Regions from separate parts of the Marinobacter sp. NSM genome, predicted to be linked through region 2. Evidence: riboswitches for the same ligand, from Rfam matches in the RefSeq annotation. Region 2 holds a riboswitch; the other holds the start of a gene.
The links. A riboswitch is a leader RNA that binds a small molecule or an ion and turns the genes downstream of it on or off. The one in region 2 is predicted to bind cobalamin.

Region 1 (7,932 bases), 290 kb from region 2:
CTTCAGTACCTGCCAGTATGGAGATGCGCTCAATGGTGTTGGAGACAGCTTCAAAACTCCGGGGCTCAATGGAGAACACCGGGACGCCCATATCCTTGAGTGTGACCAGCTGCTCCGTCGGGTTCCCGGTTACCCAGCCAATCACGAGATCCGGCTGCAGCTCCAGCAGCCGTTCCATATCCATGCGGGTATGGCTACCCACTGAAGCGACCTCTCGGGCTGCCGGCGGATAATCGCTGTAAGCCACCACGGCAACCACCTGGTCACCGGCGCCCGCCGCCCATGCCAGTTCTGTCGCCCCAGGCGAAAGTGCGGCAATACGTTTTGCCGGGTGTTCCAGGCATATCTCCTCGCCCAGATCATCCGTGGCGCAGACATAGGATGCCAGGGCCGGAGATGCCAACAGCATCCAGCCGAGCAGTATGCTCACACCCTTAAGCTTTCCCACTGGCGCCTCCCCGGCAAGATTATGCAGTTTTATCGGAAGTCATAGCGAACCGAAAGAAACCCTGCGGTGCCCGCCGCCAGGTATCCTGAACCATCAAATCGGGTTGCCGTCGCGTATTCCTTATCCGTAACGTTCTGAAGCGTCAGCCGTGCTGTCCAGTCCGGAGCAAATTCCCACCCTGCACGAAGGTTGAAGGTGACGTAGCCCGGTAAACGATTTTGGTTATTAGCATCATCGTAGCGGTAACCACTGGCCAGAGCGGTACCTCCCAGGCTCCAGGCACCCATTTGACGGTCCAGGTCAACCCTCAGCGATTGGTGACTGCGACGACGCAGACGGTTATCCGTCTCACGGTCGCGCGGATCCATCAAGGTGAGTTTGACCCCAAGATCCCAACCATTCGAACGCAGACCGGAGGCCAGCTCCGCGCCACGAATACGGGCTTCACTCACGTTGGCAGGCCGGAGATCACCGCTGATGCTCTGGAGTTCAATCAGATTCTCTACGTCCAGTTGATAAAGAGCGGCATCCCAGTACCAGTGTTCGTAACGACCGCTAACCCCCAACTCCACGGACGCTCCTTCCTCCGGTTTGAGGTCCGGGTTGCCGGCATAACTGCCACCGAAATCGAATATCTCCAAAGGATAGTAAAGATCATTGAACGTAGGCGCCCGGAACGAGGTGCCATAACTCACCCGTACCCGGTGGGCGCGGTCAAACGAGTGACCAAGGGCAATGCCCCCGGTTTCCTGTCGACCGTAGGCCTCGTTGTCGTCGCCGCGAAAGGATAACTGAATATCGGAAGGGCCGAAGTTTAAGCGCAGTTGGGTGAATAACGCGGCATTGGTGCGACTGTTCTCATCGAACTCGATGGTGCTTTTCACTTCGTCGGATTGCAGCTCTCCCCCGACTGCGAGCTCGTGCACGCCTGCGGTGAAAGTGTTTTCCCATCGTGCGGTTCGGGTTTTGGTGTTGAATACAGAATCGCCGGCACTGCGGAAGCTTTCTTGCTCGTCAGCAGATTCGGAAAGCTGGATGGACGTCGCCCAATAATCACTGACAGGAGTATTCAATGTGACGCCGACGGTCCGGATCATAAAATCCGTGTTGCCACCGTCAAACTCAGTATTGCCCTCTGACTGCATTATGACGAGACTGGCCTCTCCTCCGCTCGGCAATTCATGCACAACACGCCCGACGCCGGCGGTATTGCGAAAGCCTTTGTCCTCGCCATCTTTCACTATTCTGGTGCCATCGGTTTCCTTGTGCAGCCCGCTGAGGCTGAACCGAGTTGCGCCGTGAGTCGCCGATGCGCCAGCACTGGTTTTCTGAGTGTTGAAATTGCCTGCTCCGGTTTCAACCCACCCTCGATTACCGTGCTTTGGATCCAGTGTAAATGCCTGAATGACACCGCCTACCGCGTCAGCGCCATAGAGTGCGCTGCGGGGGCCCCTGACGATTTCCACACGCTCGACCAGATCAACTGGAAAATACTGCCAGGGCGCGCCACCGCTGGTAGCAGAGCGAAGGCGCACCCCATCAACCAGAAAGACCGTGGAATCATTCGCGGTGCCACGAGTGAATACACTGGTGTTCTTGCCAAATGACCCGTTAGTGACCAGATCAATGCCGGGCTGCGCCGCCAGCAGATCGGTAAATTCGGCAGGCGCCTCGCGACGGATGGATTCTTCTTCGATGACCGTCACCGAAGACAGGCTTTCTCCCACCGTACGGGGGCCAAGCGTGGCAGTTACAACAATAGGCTCGAGAGTATCCGGGGCGGGTTCAGACTCTGAACCAGTCGCCGGTAGAGCAAAAGGTATGAACACAAGGGCAGACAAGGCTTTGGACCGCTTCATTTCTTCACTCGCTTCGCACCGCACTCACCCGTGCGGTTGATACTGATTAATGCGGAGGAGAAATGTCTGTATTGACGGAGGGTGGAGGGGCGTCGATCAATTGCATTGGCCGGTTCACCCACCGCCGCTGCCCTCCGCAACGTAGGTGTCTGGAACTCATGGGCTCCAAATTCCAGGCCGGTCTCCGGGCTTCCAGGTAGAGCGGATGCTCCGGGGCAATCACCTTCCCATGCCATAGGCACAGTGGCGCATTGGATTGCCTTTCACCTGATTACCGTTGCGGGGGCAGCGCCGGGCTCTCACCGGCTTCCCGTTTCACTCACTGCGTTCGCCGGACTATCGCCAGCCCGGTTGGAACGCTCAGAGCACCTGAAATTGCGGGCAAGACTATCAACCAGGGTGGGGGTGGTCAATGAGATATGTTAATTCAGACAACGCACCTCCCAGACGTTGCCAACCGGTCTCATCAGGCGGCAAACCGAAGCGCAGGGCTGACGGCTCATCAAACCACCGGACCAGGATGGCACGACGGGCCAACTCGTCCGCTATTTGTGCTGCCTTTTCGTGATGGATTGTGCGAAACAGCAACGTACCAGTAGCTGCTGGCATGCCAGATGTCCTGAGCACGCCGTCCATCCGCAGCCGAGACGTCTGCAGCCTGCCTCGCGCCTCCACCTGCCATGCCCTGTCGGCCAGAGCCCTTGCCATCAGATAACGCGCCGGGCCACTGACGGTCCAGGGGCCCAACTCAAAAGCCAGCGCACGGGTTAGTTCCGGGCTGGCCAATACTGCCCCGGCGCGAATCCCGGCCAGGCCGAAAAACTTGCCCAGTGATCGCAGAAGTATCAGACCCGGCCCACCCGCCCAGGGTTCCAACCCGAACCCGGGCTCTCCCTCAACAAAGGCCTGATCAAGCACCAGCCAGCCCCCACGTGCCTGTAATCGTTGTTGCCAAAGCAGGAGACAGGCCGGATCGACCAGCTGCCCGGTCGGATTATTCGGCTGTAACCACACCACAACATCCACAGAATCCAGCCAGGTCAGATCGTCTTGTTCTGTTGCCTGCTCAGGAATCGCCACCACCTCGAAACCGGCGCGACGCCAGGCATGACCGTGCTCGCGATATCCCGGCACGGGCACCGCCACCCGACCAACACCATGCATCCTGGCACGCACGGCAGGCAGGGCCATGATCGCCGCCTGGGATCCCGCCACCGGCAGGCAGCTGGCACGCTCGGGCGCACCTGCCCAGCAACGGATGATCTCTTCCAGCCCATCGTCCGGCTCTGGCAGTCGTTGCCATACCTCCGGTGGAATGGCCGGAACCGGCCAGGGTACCGGATTGATGCCGGTGGACAGATCAAGCCATTGCTCGCGGGGAATGCCCCAACGCTGTATTGCAGCCTGTAACCGCCCGCCATGCTCCGGGGATTCAGGAAGGTCGAAGGCCGTCATCCTGCACCTCCAGGCACCAACCAGCTGCCGGCAAGGGCGAGGATGAACAGCACCGACAACCACAGCATTACCCCACGCTGTACCAGGGCAATGGCACCTTCGATTGTCGCTGCCGAGGCCCCGGGACCACGACCTAACACTGGCCGTTCCTTGATGCCGTTGGCATAGGGCGCCGGTCCACCGAGGGTCACACCAAGGGCGCCCGCCCCGGCCGACATCACTGGCCCGGCATTGGGGCTATCCCAGGTTCTTGCCTGGGTACGCCAACAACGGAGCGCCACCCGGGTACTTCCCAACATCGCGTAAGTGAGGGCAGTCAGCCGGGCAGGCAGCCAGTTCATGAGGTCATCCAGCCTGGCGGCAAACCGACCGAAGTAAAGAAATCGGGAGTTGCGATAGCCCCACATGGCGTCCAGGGTGTTGATCAATCGGTGCAAAACCACACCCGGCAGCCCGGCAAGCAGGTACCAGAACAGACTTGAGAACACCGCATCGGCACCATTTTCCAGCATGGATTCCGAGGCAGCTGCGGCCACCCCCTCGTCGGACAGCGCCGCTGCATCCCGGCTGACAATCCACCCTACCGCTCTCCTGGCTTGGTCACCGTCACCCGCAGTCAATGCCGTGGACACCGCTCGGCCATGTTCCGCCAGCCCCCGTAACGACATTGCGAGCCATACGCCGGCCACTTGAGCCACCAACCATAGCCAGCCGGCCAGCCAGAATTGCAGCGCTACAGCCAGTGCCAGCACCGGCGTGACGACGATTGCGGTTGCCAGCGCACCCAGGCACAGGCTCCTTGCTGCGGCCTGCGGCTGGCCATTCAGGCCAGCTTCCGCCACCGAGGCCCAACGGCCAAAGCCTGCCAGAGGGTGCCACCGGCGCGGTTCACCAACCAGCCAGTCCAGTGCAACCGCCGCGACACATACCAACACCGCAACCAGAAACGTTTCCAAATGTGGGCTCCATGAATCAGATGCTGGCAAGTCTAACCGAGTGGAGCCTGATCTTGACACCTTCGCCTCACGGTAAGACCATCCTCGGTTTTCCGCCCACAAGGAATCATCGTCATGGCCCTGCCTCAAAGCTGGCTAGCACCGCCCCCCACCCCCTCAGCCGAACACGCCGCACTTGCCGCAGCGCGACAGCAGGTTCTGACCAAACCGCCAGGCTCTCTCGGGCAACTGGAGCAGCTGGCGATTACCCTGGCGGCCCTGAACGGCACAGACAAGCCAACCGTTGATCCTGTCCGCATGGTGGTGTTTGCCGGTGATCATGGCGTATGTGCTGAAGGTGTTTCCGCCTTTCCCCAGGAGGTCACCGCCCAGATGGTTGCCAACTTCGCTGGCGGTGGCGCGGCCATCAGCGTAATGGCCAGGGAACTCGGCGCCAGCCTGGAAGTTGTGAACCTGGGCACGGTCGGCGAGGTACCCATGCTCCCCGGCGTCATTCACCAGATTATCGGCCCCAGTACCGCCAACATGGCCGAAACACCCGCCCTTGGCCCGGGCCAGGTAGCTGCTGCACTGACCAGTGGCGACCAGGCAGCCGAGCGGTCGGCCAACGCCGGATGCCGGTTGTTCATCGGTGGCGACATGGGCATCGGCAACACAACCAGTGCCGCCGCACTCGCCTGCGCATTGCTTGGCCTGCCACCCGGGAAGCTCGTAGGGCCGGGCACCGGCCTTGATAGCCAGGGGGTCGCTCGCAAAACCCGGGTGGTATCCAAAGCACTGGCCCGGCATGGCGACGACCGAAATGCCTTGTCTGTGCTGACTTCCCTCGGCGGCTTCGAGATTGCGGCGTTGACCGGTGCCATCCTCGGCTGCGCAGCCCGCAAGATCCCGGTATTGGTCGATGGCTTTATCGTCTCGGCCGCCGCGCTTGTGGCGGTTAAACAGCAACCCGGAGCGCGCGATTGGCTCATGTTTGCGCACCGGTCTGCCGAGCCTGGTCACGACGCGGTGCTTGAAGCACTTGATGCGACCCCACTGCTGGACCTGGGCATGCGCCTGGGTGAGGGCAGCGGCGCCGCGGTTGCCCTGCCTTTGCTTCGGGCAGCCTGCGCACTGCATAACAACATGGCCAGCTTTGCTGATGCCGGCATCAGCGGAAAATCCGGGGAGTAGAACCATGACAACCACGGTAATCGACCTGATACGCCATGGCGAACCCGAGGGTGGCCAAAAGTTCCGGGGCAGCAAGGACGACCCGCTGAGCCCCGTCGGCTGGCAGCAGATGGAAGCCGCCGTGCACGATCACGACCATTGGGATGCCATTGTCAGCTCGCCGATGACGCGGTGCCGCCAGTTTGCAGAACAGCTCGCGCAAAGACGCAGGATTCCCCTGCACATCGAAGATGACCTGCGGGAAATCGGATTTGGTGACTGGGAGGGGTTAACTTCGCGGCAGGTCCAGGAACGTTATGGCGACCATCTCAGCCGCTTCTGGCAGGATCCCATAAATTCCAACCCGCCCGGAGGTGAAGCCATTACCGACTTCTACCAGCGTGTCACTCTCGGGCTTGATCGCTGGCAGGAAAAACTTGCGAACCAGCGTATCCTGATGGTTTGCCATGGTGGCGTTATTCGCATGGTGCTGGCCAACGTGCTGGGCATTCCCCTGGAGAAATCGTTTGCTGGTTTTTCCGTGCCCTATGCCTGCCGCAGCCGGATTCAGGTGGACCAGTCCGAGTTTGGCACCTTCCGCAGCCTGGTCAGCCACCAGTCTTGAGGGTCAGTGGCAGACCAGCCACCGACATCACCACCTCATCACAGCGCTGCGCGAGTGCCTGGTTGAGCCACCCCAGCTCGTCGGCAAAGCGACGGGTGAGGGGGTCCATGCCGATGGTGCCCAGCCCTACCTCATTGGTGACGATCACCAACGGGCCCGGATAGGTTTCCACGGCAGTCAGGAAGGCGGCACGTTCAGGCTGAAACAGCGAGCGGTCGGCGAACAGGAGATTACTCAACCAGAGACTCATGCAGTCCACCAGAACCAGCGGCGAGGTATCATGCCCGGCAGCCAGGCCTGACAGCGCCTGGCCAAGGTAAACCGGCTCCTCAACCAACTGCCAGTGTGCCGGGCGTTGCTGCTGGTGGCGCCGGATACGCAGGGCCATTTCATCATCACCGGCGGTGGCGGTAGCCACGTAAACCACATCTGTGCCGGCGTCTCGCGCCCGTTGCTCCGCCAGCCCTGTTTTTCCAGACCGGATACCACCGGTAACCAGTAACTTGTTGACCATAAAACACTCTCTCGTGCTTACCCACCGTGGCCAAGGTACACCAAGTGAACAGACAGCTGCTATAGTTTGGCCAGACTCTGGAATACCCGGTCAGCCAAACGCAAACATTTAATCAAGACTCAGTCACTCTGGAGAGCCCATGCAGGCCGAACTGTTGGACATCCGCAACCACATTGCCCAATACCCCCCGTTCAATGACATGCCTGAAGAACTTCTTGAACGAGTTGTCAGCGGTATTGAGGTGGTCTACTACCGCGCCGGCACCCAGATACTTGAACTCGGCCAGACCAATCATTGGCTCCACTATATCCGCAGCGGCGCCGTGGAGATTTTCCGCCGCTCCGGTGAACTGTATAACCGCGTGGGCGAGGGCGAAATCTTTGGCCAGTTCGGATTGATGATGAACAAGAAAGTCCGGTTTCCCGCCAAAGCCATCGAAGATTGCCTGATCTACAAGATTCCGGATACCACCTTTCAGCACCTGTGGGAAACCGACGAAAACTTTGCAGACTTTGTTGAGATTGAAGACCGCAGCCGACTGCGTTCGGCGGTTTCGCGTAGAGAGAAATCCAACGAACTGATGACCGCCAAGGTTACCCGCCTGATATCCCGGGAACCGGTTTCCGCTCCGACCACCGTTCGCCTGCAGGAAGCCGCCAGAATCATGACAGACAATGGCGTATCGGCGCTGCTGTTGATGGATGAAAGCGGCGAACGCCCGAAATTGCAGGGCATCATCACCGACCGGGATCTACGTACCCGTGCGGTTACCCATGCCCTGGCCTCGGAAACCCCGATCAGCGACATCATGTCGGAAGGACTGATCACTATCAGCGCCCGCTCCTTCATCTTCGAAGCCATGCTCACCATGCTCCACAACAACGTGCACCACCTGCCGGTGATGGAAGGCGACGAAGTGCGGG
Region 2 (7,932 bases):
TGGTATTCCCCTCCGGCAATCGGGAAATCGACTTCCGCAATACCCTGATCTTCATGACCAGTAACGCCGGCGCATTGGATGCGGAGGCTCACCATCACCGCTATCAGCGAGGCTGGCGCCGATGGCTGGGGCTGTCACCCGGCTCTGGCGAAACCATTCGGGATGCTGCGCTTCGGCGCCATTTTGATCCGGAGTTTCTTAACCGGATTGATCAGATCCTGAACTACAACACCCTCACCGACAACTGGCTGGACGCGCTGCTGGATATCGAGTTGGCGGGGCTGAACAAGCGCCTGGCCCGCAAAAATGCAGAACTGACTCTGTCCGAGAATCTGCGCCGGGAGCTCTGCCGAGGCTACGACAGCCGTTATGGCGCACGGGAGATGTTACGGGCATTTCGCCAGCGTCTGGAGCCGGCGGTTGCGCGGGCGTTGCTGGCCCATCCTGAGGCGGAGCAGTTCGCCGCAGACATTGAAAACGGCGAGATAAAGGTTCGCCAATACGTCGAATGACGTAGGCGCCGGGGGTATTTGGCGAATACCCCCGGCATGCCGTGCAGCCGATAGTAGAGGCGTTATTCAAACAGACAAGCCAATGTACAGGAGCGCCCGCTATGGCTGAAACCATCATCAAGATCGATCTGAATAAATCGGCCTACGAGAACGACAAAGTCCACAACCGCTGGCACCCGGATATTCCGTTGGTGGCCACCGTTAAACCCGGTGACGATTTTATCGTGGAGTGTTACGACTGGACCGGCGGCCAGATCAAGAACAACGACAGCGCCGACGACGTGCGTGATGTAGACCTCAGCCAGGTGCATTTCCTGTCGGGCCCCATTGGCGTCGAAGGCGCAGAGCCGGGTGACCTGCTGGAAGTCGACATTCTGGACATAGGTACGTTTGAGGAGAGCCAGTGGGGCTTCAACGGTTTCTTCTCCAAGCAGAACGGCGGTGGCTTTCTGACGGAACATTTCCCCGAAGCCCAGAAATCAATCTGGGACTTCAACGGCATGTTCACCAAGTCACGGCACATTCCTAACGTGGAGTTTGCCGGGTTGATACATCCAGGGCTGATTGGTTGCCTGCCTTCCAAGGAACTTCTGGATACATGGAATAAGCGGGAAGCGGGCCTGGTAGCAACGGACCCTGACCGTGTGCCGGAGTTGGCTACTCTGCCTAACGGTGAAACGGCCCACATGGGCCAGATGAGAGGGGACGAGGCCAAGGCGGCTGGCGCTGAGGCCGCGCGAACCGTGCCACCGAGGGAGCATGGCGGCAACTGCGACATCAAGGATCTTTCCCGTGGCTCCAAAGTGTATTTCCCGGTTTACGTAGACGGCGCGGGACTGTCTGTGGGCGACCTGCACTTCAGCCAGGGGGATGGTGAGATTACGTTCTGTGGGGCCATCGAAATGGCCGGCTGGATCCACTTGCGGGTGAACCTGATCAAAGACGGCGTGCGAAAATACGGCATCAAGAACCCGGTGTTCAAGCCCAGCCCCATCAAGCCCCGCTACGACGATTATGTGATCTTTGAGGGCATCTCGGTGGATGAAGAGGGCGGCCAGCACTATCTGGACGTGCATGTGGCCTATCGCCAGGCCTGCCTGAATGCCATCGAATACATGACCAAGTTCGGCTACAGCAAGGCACAGGCTTACGCGATCCTTGGGTGTGCGCCGGTGGAGGGGCATATCAGCGGTGTGGTTGATATTCCCAACGCCTGTGCAACGCTCTGGCTGCCAACCGGCATCTTTGATTTCGACATCAACCCGTCAGCGGATGGCCCACAGAAGAAAGTCAGTGGCGGCATGGACGTGCCTCTGTCGAAAGACAAGGAGTAACCAACATGCCTGTGTATGACTACAAATGTCGGGAACACGGGTTGTTCCACCAGCTGGCCACCATGGAAGACTGTGCCAAGCCGGCGGAGTGCCCGACCTGTCAGGCGCTGTCACCCCGAGTCATATTGCTGCCCCCGGAGATTGCCGCCATGGACCCGGCCAAACGATCGGCTCAGGACCGGAACGAGCGCTCGAAACACGAACCAATGTTTTCGACTGCCGATCGCAGGGCACACGACAAGGAACACAGCCGAAGTTGTGGTTGTGGCTCACCGAAGCCGGGCAAATCCATGCTGTTCTACACCGCGGACGGTAAGAAAATGTTTCCCTCAATGCGGCCGTGGATGATCAGCCACTGACAACCGGTTCGACGTTTCACGTGTTTGGCCCCGATACGGGGCCTTTTTTCGATCCACAATTCAGGGCTGCTCAAGCACCAGATCCCGATACCACGCTGTTGCCCGTTCACCGGTATTATCCGCATCTGACATAATGGCCACGCCAACAATGCGCGGGGGGTTCTCCCCGAACGCTTCCCGGTAATCCGCCACAATATCCCGCTCCACGGTGACCCACTCACCGGTTTGCTCCGGGCCGGAATTGACCGCCACCATCATGGTCTGGTCGGTGAAGGCATTGGCGACAATGGATTGCTCTGGTAGCCGGTTGGCCCAGATGTAGTTCAGGGCATTACCCGGCAGGGACTCGCCAAACATGACCTCCACGGTTTTGCGCTTGGCCCGTTCAAAGAAGCCTGCTTTGTCGGGCTGAAATTCAAAGGCCACGTAGATTCGCGCCGGGTAGTCGTCGCCGGACTTTTTCCGGGCATCACCCTGGTCGAACACATTGGACACCTTCCATTGCCAGCGCAGAATCAGCGATTCGCCGGGTTCTAACGACAATCGGGCAATCAGGCCGGAGGCGCTGTTATCAGCAGTCGCCTTGACCACCTGAACACCGTCGTCCGTGACCAGCTCGTAGCGCGTGTGCCGGTCGATTCTGGGAAATTCCAGAGGTTCCCAACCATCAGATAATGAACTCATGGTGGAGAAGGGTTGCAGTAAAGGCGCTTGTGCCATCATCGCCGGGCTGACCAATAGCAGAGCCAACACCCATGCAGTGCCTGCCAGTGATGAACGCTTCATAGACTTGTCCTTTTGTTTTCGGGCCACTGTAGTGGCAGACAGCGGGCCTGCAATAAAGTGCCTTGTCAGTGGCTATTAGTCCGTATATAGTGACCAAATCCTTGGTTGACTACCATATGTTGTGATCATTCTCTGATCACTTCACTCGTAAAGGTAGTCGGGAATCCGGTGAGAATCCGGAACTGACGCGCAGCGGTATTGGGGAACGAGCGTGGCATCAAGACACTGGCAAGCGCCGGGAAGTCGCCACGCAAGGCCGAACCAACAGGTTCACGCCCCTGAGTCCGAAGACCTGCCAGGGATAGACACTGCACCTTCGCGTTTCAAGGTGAGCAGGTAAGGATTATTGGCCACGGACGACACGGATACCCACGGACTACAAATATTCAAAAGATGGCAGCCCCATTTTTTGTCCGTGAAAGTCCGTGTCGTCCGTGGCCAGAGTGCCTTTTCTCCTGTGAACGCGAAGGTTGCACTAACAACGCGTGCACAAGGAGAAGCCCCATGTCTGCCACCGCTCTGGCCGAAGCCCCGGCCGCCGATACCCAATCCCTTCAAGTTATTAAACGCAACGGCACCCTGGTTGGATTCAATCCCGCCAAAATTGGTGTGGCTGTGACCAAAGCGTTCCTGGCCGTGGAAGGCGACAAAGCCGCCGGTTCGGCCCGCATCAACGATGCCGTGCACCGGGTAACCGAACAGGTGGTGCAAGCCATCAGCCGGCGCCTGAAAGCCGGTGGCAAAGTGCATATTGAAGACATCCAGGACCAGGTGGAACTGGCCCTGATGCGTGCCGAAGAGCAAAAGGTGGCCCGGGCTTACGTGCTCTACCGGGAAGAGCACGCCCGCAAGCGCGCCATCGAAGAGCCCATGGAAGCGCACCCGCACCTGACCGTGAAAAAAGCCGACGGCAGCGTGGCGCCGCTGGACCTGGGCCTGATGAAGCTGCAGGTAGAACAGGCCGCCACCGGCCTGGACGGCATTGACGGCGAATCCCTGGTCGACGAAGCCCTGCGCAACCTGTACGACGGCATTGCAGAAACCGAAGTGCTCTCTGCCCTGGTGATGACCGCCCGTGGCCGTATCGAGCAGGAACCGGACTACAGCGCCGTCACCGCCCGCCTGTTGCTGGAGCAGCTGCGCCTGGAAGCCGCCGAGGCCCTGGACTTGCCCCGCAACCAGCCGCTGGCAGAGGTTTATCCACAGGCCCTGAGCGCGTTCATCCACGCCGGTATCCGCTACGAATTGCTGGACGAAGCCCTGGCCGCTTTTGACCTGGAACGCCTGGGTGCGGCGATCATCCCCGAGCGCGACCACCAGTTCGGTTTCCTCGGCCTGCAAACACTTTACGACCGCTACTTCCTGCACTGGAACAAGGCGCGCCTGGAACTGCCCCAGGTATTCTTCATGCGCGTCGCCATGGGCCTGGCCCTGCGGGAAGACGACCCCAATGCCCGCGCCATCGAATTCTACAACCTGTTGTCATCTTTCGATTACATGGCCAGCACACCCACGCTGTTCAACAGTGGCACCCGCCATTCCCAGTTGTCGTCCTGTTACCTGACCACCGTCGGCGATGACCTGGAAGGCATTTACGGTGCCATCAGAGACAACGCCCTGTTGAGTAAATGGGCTGGCGGCCTGGGCAACGACTGGACCCCGGTGCGGGCATTGGGCTCCCACATCAAAGGCACCAACGGCCAGAGCCAGGGCGTAGTGCCCTTCCTGAAAGTGGTCAACGACACCGCCGTGGCGGTGAACCAGGGCGGCAAGCGCAAAGGCGCCGTGTGTGCCTACCTGGAAAGCTGGCACCTGGACATCGAAGAATTCCTGGAGTTGCGCAAAAACACCGGCGACGAACGCCGCCGCACCCACGACATGAACACCGCCAACTGGGTGCCGGATTTGCTGATTGAACGCATGCGCGAAGACCGGGACTGGACCCTGTTTTCCCCCAGCGATGCGCCAGACCTGCACGACCTTTACGGCAACGCCTTCCGGGAACGCTACGAGCATTACGAAGCGCTGGCGGAGCAGGGCAAGATCAAACTGTTCAAAAAACTCCCCGCCAAACAGCTGTGGCGCAAAATGCTCACCGTGCTGTTTGAAACCGGCCACCCCTGGATCACCTTCAAAGACCCGTGCAACCTGCGCTCACCGCAGCAGCACCAGGGCGTGGTGCACAGCTCCAACCTGTGTACTGAAATCACCCTGAACACCAGCGCCGACGAAATCGCGGTATGCAACCTGGGCTCGGTCAACCTGGCTGCCCACATTCACAACGGTGAGCTGGACGTACAACGCCTTGAACGCACCGTGACCACCGCCGTGCGCATGCTCGACAACGTCATCGACATCAACTTCTACGCCGTACCCCAGGCGAAGAACTCGAACCTCAAACACCGCCCCGTGGGCCTGGGCCTGATGGGCTTCCAGGATGCCCTCTACCAACTGGGCCTGCCCTACACCAGCCCGGAAGCGGTCGAGTTTGCCGATGTGGCCATGGAACAACTCAGCTACTTCGCCATCCGCGCCTCCGCCACCCTGGCCGGCGAACGGGGTGCCTATGAAACTTACGAAGGCTCCCTCTGGCAGCAAGGCATCCTGCCCATCGATTCCATCAACCTGTTAAAGGAGAACCGCCGGGAAGGGGACCTGTCGCTCAACACCAACAGCCGCCTGGACTGGACCCCGGTGCGCGAGCTGATTGCCAAACACGGCATGCGCAACAGCAACGTCATGGCCATCGCCCCCACCGCCACCATCTCCAACATCGTCGGTGTGTCTCAGTCCATTGAACCGGCGTACCAGAACCTGTTCGTGAAATCGAACCTCTCTGGCGAATTCACCGTGGTCAATCCCTCCCTGGTGCGCGACCTCAAAGCCGAAGGCCTGTGGGACAACGTCATGGTCAACGACCTCAAATACTTCGACGGCAGCGTGCAACAGATCGACCGCATCCCACCGGTACTGAAAGCCCGCTACGCCACCGCCTTCGAAATCGACCCAAGATGGCTGGTAGAAGCCGCCGCAAGACGCCAGAAATGGCTCGACCAGGCCCAGAGCCTGAACCTGTACATGGCCGAACCCAGCGGCAAGAAACTGGATGCTCTGTACCAGTTGGCCTGGGAGCGCGGGTTGAAAACCACCTACTACCTGCGCTCCCTGGGTGCTACCGGCGCCGAAAAAAGCGCCCCGGTGGCTGCACCCCAGCCGCAAGTGTGCAGCATCGACGAGCCAGACTGCGAAGCCTGTCAGTAACTATAGGCTTTGCCGAATAAGCAGCGATTACTCCACAGCCTGAAGAACCGGGCTGGTCTGGCTTCCCAAAAATGTCTGTAGCCATGGATGGCTACAGCCAAGCCCCCCAGGGATGGGTTCACGGGCGGTTTTTGGGAAGCCAGACCAGACCGGTTCCACCACCAAGCAAAGCAGGCCAAGCGACCAAGAACTCCGAGGTAAGACAAATGCTAGATTGGGACGACGAACCAAAATCCGAAAACAAGCCGGCTGCCACCGCCGGCCCGGCGCCAGTCAACGTAGACGACAAGCGCGTCATCAACGGCGAAACCGACATCAACCAGTTGGCACCGTTCAAGTACCCCTGGGCCTGGGAATACTTCATGAACGCCAACAAAAACCACTGGACCCCGCTGGACGTCAACATGGCCCAGGACGTCCACGACTACCACCACCGCCTGAGCCCGGCGGAAAAGCACGTGTACGAAAACGTACTGGCCTACCTCACCACCTCCGACATCCTCGCCATGCGCAACATCGGCCTGGCCGTGATGGAGAAAATGAGCGCGCCGGAGCTGCAAATCTACCAGGCCCGCCAGGTGTATGAAGAAGCCCTGCACACCTGGACTTACCAGCACTGCATTGAAACCCTCAACCTAGACCAGAGCGAAATCTACAACCGCTACCGGGTGGTGCCGGAAATCAATGGCAAGATCCAGGTTGCCAACCGACGGCTGGACGCCGTCATGCGCTCCGACATGAACCTGCGCAACCCGGATGACCTGCAGGAATTCATCATGTCTTACCTGTTCTTCGCTGCTGTATTTGAGGGCTGCTGGTTCTACAACGGCTTCAGCCCCATCTTCGCCCTGCAACGCCGGGGCCTGATGCGTGGCACCGGGGAGCAACTGCAGTACATCCTGCGGGACGAAGCCATGCACTTCTCCTTCGGCCTGAAAGTGGTCAACCAGATTCTGGAGGAAGAAAACATCAGCTTCGACCCCAAAGCCGTCCGCGACATGTGGGACGAATCCGAAGCCGCTGAAATGGCCTACGCCAACTACATCCTGCGTGACCCCATCCTCGGCTACTCGGCGGAATACCACAGCGAACAATTCCGCTTCGTGGCTAACCGCCGCGCCAGAACCGTAGGCCTGGAAGAACCTTTCCCGGGCGCCAAGAACGTCTCCCCCTGGCTGGATGAGCAGGCCACCATGCGCAAAGAGAAGAACTTCTTTGAAACCCGTGTGATTGAATACCAGACCGGGGCGCAGCTGGAGTGGTAACAGCGCCAGAGCACCGGCGCCAACGGGTGGCCAGAGGTTGATCTATGGCACAGGTGGGAGTGTAATGACAGCACACTCCTACCGCACAGAACGCCCGAAACCGGGCGTTTTTCAGTAAGAGGCCAAGCCCATGAAAGTGGCTGTTTTCAGCACCAAACCCTACGACGAGCAATTCCTTGGGCAGGCCAGCCGGGACAGCCAAGAACATGAACTGGTGTTTCTGGAACCCCGGTTGAATACAACCACGGCAGCGCTCGCCAAAGGCTTTGATGCGGTGTGTGTGTTCGTGAACGACCAGTTGGACGGCGAGGTGCTGGAGCAGTTGTCCGAAGGCGGCATCCGTGCAGTCGCCCTGCGCTGCGCCGGCTTCAATAACGTAGACCTGAAAGCCGCCGAGCGCCTGGGGATCAGCGTG

Region 1: linked by a shared signal. The riboswitch ahead of ACTZWX_RS05590 (TonB-dependent receptor domain-containing protein) and the one ahead of ACTZWX_RS06875 (ribonucleoside-diphosphate reductase subunit alpha) in region 2 are both predicted to bind cobalamin.

The regions. Positions count from the first base shown of each region.
Region 1 covers NZ_JBQTCK010000002.1:327,758-335,689, forward strand. The annotation lists gene ACTZWX_RS05585 (cobalamin-binding protein) at 1-448, opposite strand, end outside; gene ACTZWX_RS05590 (TonB-dependent receptor domain-containing protein) at 478-2,307, opposite strand; cobalamin riboswitch at 2,466-2,658, opposite strand; gene cobD (threonine-phosphate decarboxylase CobD) at 2,698-3,762, opposite strand; gene cbiB (adenosylcobinamide-phosphate synthase CbiB) at 3,759-4,718, opposite strand; gene cobT (nicotinate-nucleotide--dimethylbenzimidazole phosphoribosyltransferase) at 4,833-5,891, shown strand; gene ACTZWX_RS05610 (histidine phosphatase family protein) at 5,896-6,495, shown strand; gene cobU (bifunctional adenosylcobinamide kinase/adenosylcobinamide-phosphate guanylyltransferase) at 6,479-7,009, opposite strand; gene ACTZWX_RS05620 (putative nucleotidyltransferase substrate binding domain-containing protein) at 7,149-7,932, shown strand, end outside.
Region 2 covers NZ_JBQTCK010000002.1:617,226-625,157, forward strand. The annotation lists gene ACTZWX_RS06855 (AAA family ATPase) at 1-512, shown strand, start outside; gene fmdA (formamidase) at 614-1,846, shown strand; gene ACTZWX_RS06865 (FmdB family zinc ribbon protein) at 1,852-2,205, shown strand; gene ACTZWX_RS06870 (DUF3047 domain-containing protein) at 2,266-2,928, opposite strand; cobalamin riboswitch at 3,108-3,305, shown strand; gene ACTZWX_RS06875 (ribonucleoside-diphosphate reductase subunit alpha) at 3,496-6,252, shown strand; gene ACTZWX_RS06880 (ribonucleotide-diphosphate reductase subunit beta) at 6,336-7,517, shown strand; gene ACTZWX_RS06885 (2-hydroxyacid dehydrogenase) at 7,648-7,932, shown strand, end outside.